Regions from separate parts of the Thioalkalivibrio sp. ALE12 genome, predicted to be linked through region 2. Evidence: predicted binding sites of a transcription regulator. Region 2 holds the regulator's gene; the other holds the start of a gene.
The links. Region 2 encodes FNR, which switches genes on or off when oxygen is low (the NO sensors DNR and NnrR bind a similar motif). Its sites were predicted from a motif close to TTGATNTANATCAA; they were not measured.
Positions count from the first base shown of each region.

Region 1 (3,402 bases), 260 kb from region 2:
CGCGCCTGCGCACCCGCGACGCCTGGATCATCCTGGGCCACAGCCTGCGCCCGCGTCGGCGGAGCCGGTGACGAGCGGTCTTCTAACCCCCCATACGCCTTTCGTGTAGCGTCCTTCGCGTCAGGCAGCGATACCCTCGACCGTGAGATGCTGCAGGTCCGTCCGTTCGCTCGCGTGTTCAAAGGTGATGGCGCACACCGCTCCTTCCGCGTCGACATCCAGGGTCGTGTTTTCATCGAGGGAACGCGTTTCCGCCACGCGATCGCCTCGAAACTCGATGTAAAGCGTGTCCGTATCCCCGAAATACTGCAGCTTCATCGTCTGAACCCTCGATCAAAAAAGGCGTTGTGAACGGTTTCCCCGTCCGCCAACAGCACGACACGGAGGTAGCGTTCTTCTGCCTCGTCTATCAAAGCCCATCGGCGGATCCGTCCATCGCCCTGCACTTCTTCGTACAGCGGCTCGTCGATCGCCTGAACGATCCATTCGTCCCGGATCATACGCCGATCGGGTCTCGCCCTTACGGCTTCGAAATAGCGTGTCGTCTTCACCGCAACATCCTTGTTGGCGGTCGTCCTCCCTCAAGTCTTTCGGCGACCCCTCATCGCCGTCAAGTCCGTCACACCACTTTGCTGTAGCGCGGCTGCCCTTCGGTGCCCAGATAGGCATCGAATGCCATGGCCACGTTGCGCAGAAGCAGGCGGCCGCGTGGCAGCACATCCAGCCGCCCTGCCTCAATGCGCACCAGACCGTCGGCCTGCATACCTTCCAGACGCCCTAGCGCGTCCGCGAAGACCTCGCCGAACACGATCCCGTGGCGCGCCTCGATCGCGGCAAAGTCGATCCGCGAGTGGCACATCAGTTCGCTGATCACGTCCCGCCGCAGGCGGTCGTCGGCACTCAGCTCCAGCCCCCGAAAGACCGGGAGGCGGCCCGCATCCAGGCGGGCGTAGTAGGCATCCAGCTCGCGCAGGTTCTGGCTGTAGGTCGCGCCGACCTTCCCGATGGCCGTGGGACCCAGCGCCACGAGATCGTACTCCGCACGGGTGGAATAGCCCTGGAAGTTGCGCTGCAGCGTCCCGGCTCGCTGTGCCTCGGCCAGCTCGTCGTCCGGCAAGGCAAAGTGATCCATCCCGATGTAGACGTAGCCCGCCGCGGTCAGCCGCTCGATGGTCGTCTCCAGGATCGCGAGCTTCTCGGCTGCATCGGGCAGGTCCGCCTCGCGGATCTGGCGCTGCGTCTTGAACATCTGTGGCAGATGGGCGTAGTTGTAGATCGCCAGGCGTTCCGGGCGCAGTTCGAGGGCACGCTCCAGGGTGCGGGTGTAGGTCTCCACCGTCTGCAGCGGAAGCCCGTAGATCAGGTCGAAGTTGGTGGACTCGAACCCATGGGCCCGGGCCTGCTCGACGGCGCGCGCGGTGACGTCGAAGGGCTGGATGCGGTTGACCGCCCGCTGCACGTCCGGATCAAAGTCCTGCACGCCGAGGCTGATGCGGTTGAAACCCAGTTCGCCCAGCAGCGGAATCGTCCCGGGTCGCACCGCGCGCGGGTCGATCTCGATGGAGAATTCGCGCGCGGCACTGTCGTCGAGGCGGAAGTGGCGCCCGAGCAATGCCATCACCAGGCGCAGATCCTCGTCCCCGAGATAGGTCGGCGTGCCCCCGCCGAAGTGCAACTGCCCCACCGTGCGCTCCGCATCAAACAGCTCGCCCTGCAGCTCGGCCTCGCGTTCGAGATACGCGAGATAGCGCTGTGCCCGCTGGTAGTTGCCGGTAATGACCTTGTTGCAGGCACAATAGAAGCAGACCGTGTCGCAGAACGGGACATGCACGTACAGCGACAGCGGACGCGCCGGGTCCGCCCCGTTGGTGGCCTGCGCCGCCTCGGCATACGCGCGGTCGTCGAAACCCTCGTGGAACTGGGGTGCCGTGGGATACGACGTGTAGCGAGGTCCGCTCACGTCATAGCGACGCAGGATCTCCGGATCAAATACCAGGCGCTGCTCCATCGGGTCCCCCTCGAGCGTGTACCGCCCATTTACGGCATCGGACCACCACAGGCTACGACCACGACCCGGTAGCGGGCTTGATACAGGTCAACAATCCGCCTTCGGGGGCAATCTCCCGCCTCGCGCACTGCCTGTGCTAGCCTTCCCGTCCCTGTTCGACACCCGCCACGCGAGAGCGCATGTCCCCCGACGAGTATTGCGAGGAGAAGGCCGCACAGAGCGGCTCCAGCTTCTACTACGCCTTTCGCTTTCTGGAGCCCGACCGGCGCCGCGCCATCACAGCGCTGTACGCCTTCTGCCGGGAAGTGGACGACATCGTCGACGAGGTCCGCGAGGAGAGCGTCGCCCGGACCAAGCTGGACTGGTGGCGCCAGGAGATCGAACGCCTGTTCGCGGGCGAACCGCGTCATCCTATCTCCCAGGCACTGCAGCCCCACATCGCCGCCTTCGACCTGGGCCGCGAATATTTCGACGAGATCATCGACGGCATGCAGATGGATCTCGACTACGACAGCTACCCGGATTTCACCACCCTGTCGCTGTACTGCTATCGAGCCGCCAGCGTGGTCGGCATCCTGTCCGCCCACATCTTCGGCTACAGCGACCGGCGCACGCTGAAGTACGCCCACGACCTCGGCATGGCCCTGCAGCTCACCAACATCCTGCGCGACGTCCACGAGGACGCCATGCGCGGCCGCGTCTATATCCCGCTCGACGAGCTGCGCAAGCACGGGGTCAAACCCGAGGAGTTCCAGGTCAACATCACCGATGACCGTCATCGCGCCCTGTTCGCGGAACAGGCCGAACGGGCGCGGCGCTACTACGACAGTGCCGAGGAACACCTCCCCGCTGCCGACCGCTATCCCCAGCGCCCGGGCCTGATCATGGCGGCGATCTACCGCACCCTGCTGGACGAGATCGAGGACGACGGCTTCCGTGTTCTGGAACACCGCGTACGTCTGACCCCGATCCGCAAGCTTTGGATCGCCTGGCGCACCGCCCGGCGCCTGAAACGCGAGCATCGCCGCCGCGCGGCCTGACTCCATGGCCTCCAGCCCTCCCGCGAACCCTGTCGCCGTGGTCGGCGCGGGCTGGGCCGGCCTGACCGCAGCCCTCGCCCTGGCGCGCGCCGGACACCCCGTACACCTGATCGAGGCCGGCAGGATCCCCGGCGGGCGCGCCCGCAGCCTGGAGCTGGACCACACCCCACTGGACAACGGCCAGCACATCCTCGTGGGGGCCTGCCAGCAGACCCTGGAACAGATCCGCGCGGTCGGTATCGACCCCGACTCGGCCTTTCACGCCGTCCCGTTCGGCCTGCGGATGTTCGACCCCGACCGCCGGCCAGCATCCCCGGCCTTCGCGCTCGAGCCCCGCTCGCCCCGGCTGCCGGC
Region 1 covers NZ_KB905905.1:320,730-324,131, forward strand. The annotation lists gene hpnC (squalene synthase HpnC) at 1-71, shown strand, start outside; gene F614_RS0101520 (DUF2283 domain-containing protein) at 121-318, opposite strand; gene F614_RS0101525 (hypothetical protein) at 315-551, opposite strand; gene hemN (oxygen-independent coproporphyrinogen III oxidase) at 620-2,008, opposite strand; gene hpnD (presqualene diphosphate synthase HpnD) at 2,188-3,048, shown strand; gene hpnE (hydroxysqualene dehydroxylase HpnE) at 3,053-3,402, shown strand, end outside.
Region 1: hemN (oxygen-independent coproporphyrinogen III oxidase) is a predicted target of FNR. The motif match lies at 2,086-2,099, and genes of this name have one in related genera.

Region 2 (3,402 bases):
CGACATGCTCGAACATGCCGACGCTGACGATCCGGTCGTACTGGTCGTCATGCTCGCGGTAGTCCTGGTAGAGAAACCGCACCCGGTCCTCCAGCCCGCGTCGCCCGGCCTCCTCCCGGGCCACCCGCAGCTGCTCCCGGGACAGTGTCACGCCGTCGACCTGCACGTCCGCGTGCTCGGCCAGATGGAAGGCCAGGCCGCCCCAGCCGCAACCGATATCAAGGACCCGCATGCCGGGTTCCAGGCGCAGCTTCCTGCGCAGCATCGCGCACTTGGCCTGCTGCGCTTCCTCCAGCGTCATATCGGGCCGCTCGAAGTAGGCACAACTGTAGAACATGCCCTCGTCCAGGAACTGGCGATAAAGCCACTCGTCGACATCATAATGATGGGCGATGTTCTGATAGCAGCGCGCCACCTTGTTGCCCTGCTCGATCAGCGCCCGGAGCATACGCACCGCCGGATTGACACGCTGCTGGAACATCGGCGCGAAGTTGCGCATAGCCACATCCAGGAACACCTGCAGGCCCTCGGGGCCAGGCGACCACATGCCGTTCATGTAGGTCTCGCCCAGCTGGAACCCCGGATCGCGACCGATCTTGCGCAGCGCCGCCCGGTCATGCAGCTGCATCGCGATCTCCGGCGTACCGCTACCGAAACGCTGCTCGCGGCCATCCGGGTGCCGCAGCACAAAGGTCCCGTAGCGCATGTATTGCTCGAGTAACCGCTCGATCATCTTGACCCCTGTCCTTGTCTCGGCGGCCCGTGCGCAACGCGTGGGTTCCAGGCCGTTGCCGCGCCACCCAATGTAAACTGAGTCTAAATATTGTTATCTCGCGTTGTCCATGCCTGATGCCGCGCGCGGTGAAGTGGGCGGCCGGCGCCGCTTCGAGACCCGTAATAACCCCGACCCGAATCACCTGCATTCCACAGGGACAGTAGCGCATTCCCGAGCGTGATGGCAGACCCCGAAAATCCCTTTCCCCAATTCCGAAAAAACGGCTACCCTGCACTCATGACGCTACGACCCACCCAAGCCTGTCAGCACTGCACCCTGCGCCAGCTCTGCCTGCCGGTCGGCCTGCCGCAGGACGAGCTCTGGCAGCTCGACGAGATCGTCCAGCAGCGCCGGCCGATCGCCAAGGGCGCGGCCCTGTTCACCATGGGGGCCAAGTTCGACGCGCTGTATGCGGTCCGCACGGGGGCGCTGAAGACGGTGCTGATCTCCGATGACGGCACTGAACAGATCACGGGCTTTGCCCTGGCCGGCGACCTCCTGGGACTGGACGCGATCCATTCGGGCAAGCACCCGGTGAGTGCCGTGGCCCTGGAATCCACCAGCGTCTGTGCCGTGCCCTACGGGCATGTCGACGACCTCGCCGGGCGCCTGCCCACGTTCCGCCAGCACATGATGAGCGTGATGAGCCAGGAGCTCGCGCAGGACGAAAGCCTGCATGCGCTGCTTGCCCAGCGCACGGCCGAGCAGCGCCTGGCGACATTCCTCGTGGGGCTGTCGGAACGCCAGCGCACTCGCGGCCTGTCCCCCGAGCGGTTCTACCTGCCGATGTCGCGCGCCGACATCGCCAACCACCTGGGCCTGACCCAGGAGACCATCAGCCGACTGTTCACCCAGCTGCGCAACCAGGGCGTAATCAGCCTGCACACCCGCGACCTCGAGATCCTGGAGCCCGAGAGTCTGCGGAACACCGCCGGGGTGACGTTCACCTCCTCCGCCGCGAGCAGTGCCTGAATCCGGAGGCACCCCGGAGGAGCCGTCGACGGACTTCGAGGCCTTCTGGCGCTTCGCCGGAACCCTCTGGGCCGACCCCGATGCACGCGCGCGCCTGCTGCGCTGGCAGGAGGACTTCGGGGTGGATGTGATGCTGGCGCTGTTTGCCCTGTGGTACCCCCGACCGCTGACGACCTCTCAGTGGCAACGGCTCGCGCAAACCGCCCGCCGCTGGCAGACCTCTGCCACCGGACGCATCCGCGCCCTGCGCCGCCAGTTGCGCACCCCCGAGCGCGACACGCTCTACCGCGCGGTACTCGCGCTCGAACTCCAGAGCGAGCGCCTGGCGGGCCTGCAACTGCTCGCGCAGGCCCGCCAGCTCTCGACGCCGGATAGCCGGTCCCACGCCGTGAACCACCGGCGCCGACTGCACACGCTGTTCCCCGCATTGCCGGAGGCCGAGATCCGCGACGCGCCACACACTCCGGATCGGTGCTCTCAATAGCGTGTCCACGCAGGGACGTACGTAGCGGCATACCGGCTGCATGCGCTGGCTGTTCCGGCTATCCTCCCCGGCATACAGACCCTACACGGCAGGATTCATGTCCGACGATCTGCGCAGCCAGCTCCTGAAGACGGGGCTGGTGGACGAAAAACAGGTTCGCAAGGCCAAGGCGCAAAAGCATCAGGCGCAAAAGGGCAACGCGAAAAAGAAGAAGGACCGCAAGACCGGCCCCGAGCCCGGCGTGGCCGAGGCGCGCAAGGCCGAGCAGGCCGAACGCTCGCGGCAGAAGAACCGCGAACAGCAGGAGCGTGCCGAACGCCGCGCCCGCCACGCGCAGATCCGCGAGCTGGTCAGCACCCACCTGGCGCCGATCCCCACGGGCGATGCCGCGCTGGACTATCACTTTCAGCAGGGGGGGCAGATCCGTCACCTACCGGTGACAGCGGATCTGCAAAAGCGCCTCGCCGACGGGCGCGCCGCGATTGCGGGGCTGGATATCCGGCCGGAGAAGGGCTTCCGGGTCATCCCGCGGGAGACAGCGAACCGCATCCGCGAGCGCGAGCCGGAATGGCCGCTGGTGATTCCGGCCGAGGATGATGCGTCGTCCGACCCCGACCCGGACGACCCCTACAAGGATTACGTCGTCCCCGATGACCTGATGTGGTGAGGGCAAGGGGCACGCACGGACCGGCGGCCCCGCGGGTCCGTCAGTCCGTGGTGCGCTTCACGTCCGCGGCCGGCATGCCGGACTGCTGCGGACGCCGGGCCTCGTCACTGGACATGTCCTGAGGGGTTAGCCCCCCCTCACCCAGACTCTGGGGTGCACCCGCCGACTCCTCCTCCGGCGCGCCGTTGCCACAGCCCAGGGCCAGCAGGCCCACGGCGGTCAGTCCGATCACCAGGGGGGTCGCTCGCTGAATCTCTCGCATCGCTATCGCTCTCGGGTGTTTTCAGGTCAAAGCGTGCAAGCCCGCGGCCCGGCGCGCAAGCGCCGGCGTGAAGATCACGGGCTTGGCACACGCCCTTGAGACCCGCCTGGCTGCGGATTCGCTGTCAGACGGTCCCGACCGGCAGGATGCGGGTCCCGGCCTGGCCGTCCAGGATATCAGCGGCATGCCCCAGCGCACCGATCCCGACCCGGATGCCGCCTTGCGCCGTGCGCCGCGCCGCC
Region 2 covers NZ_KB905905.1:584,014-587,415, forward strand. The annotation lists gene F614_RS0102670 (cyclopropane-fatty-acyl-phospholipid synthase family protein) at 1-733, opposite strand, end outside; gene fnr (fumarate/nitrate reduction transcriptional regulator Fnr) at 1,013-1,747, shown strand; gene F614_RS0102680 (DUF2390 domain-containing protein) at 1,740-2,231, shown strand; gene F614_RS0102685 (DUF2058 domain-containing protein) at 2,329-2,898, shown strand; gene F614_RS0102690 (hypothetical protein) at 2,939-3,160, opposite strand; gene F614_RS0102695 (carbamate kinase) at 3,285-3,402, opposite strand, start outside.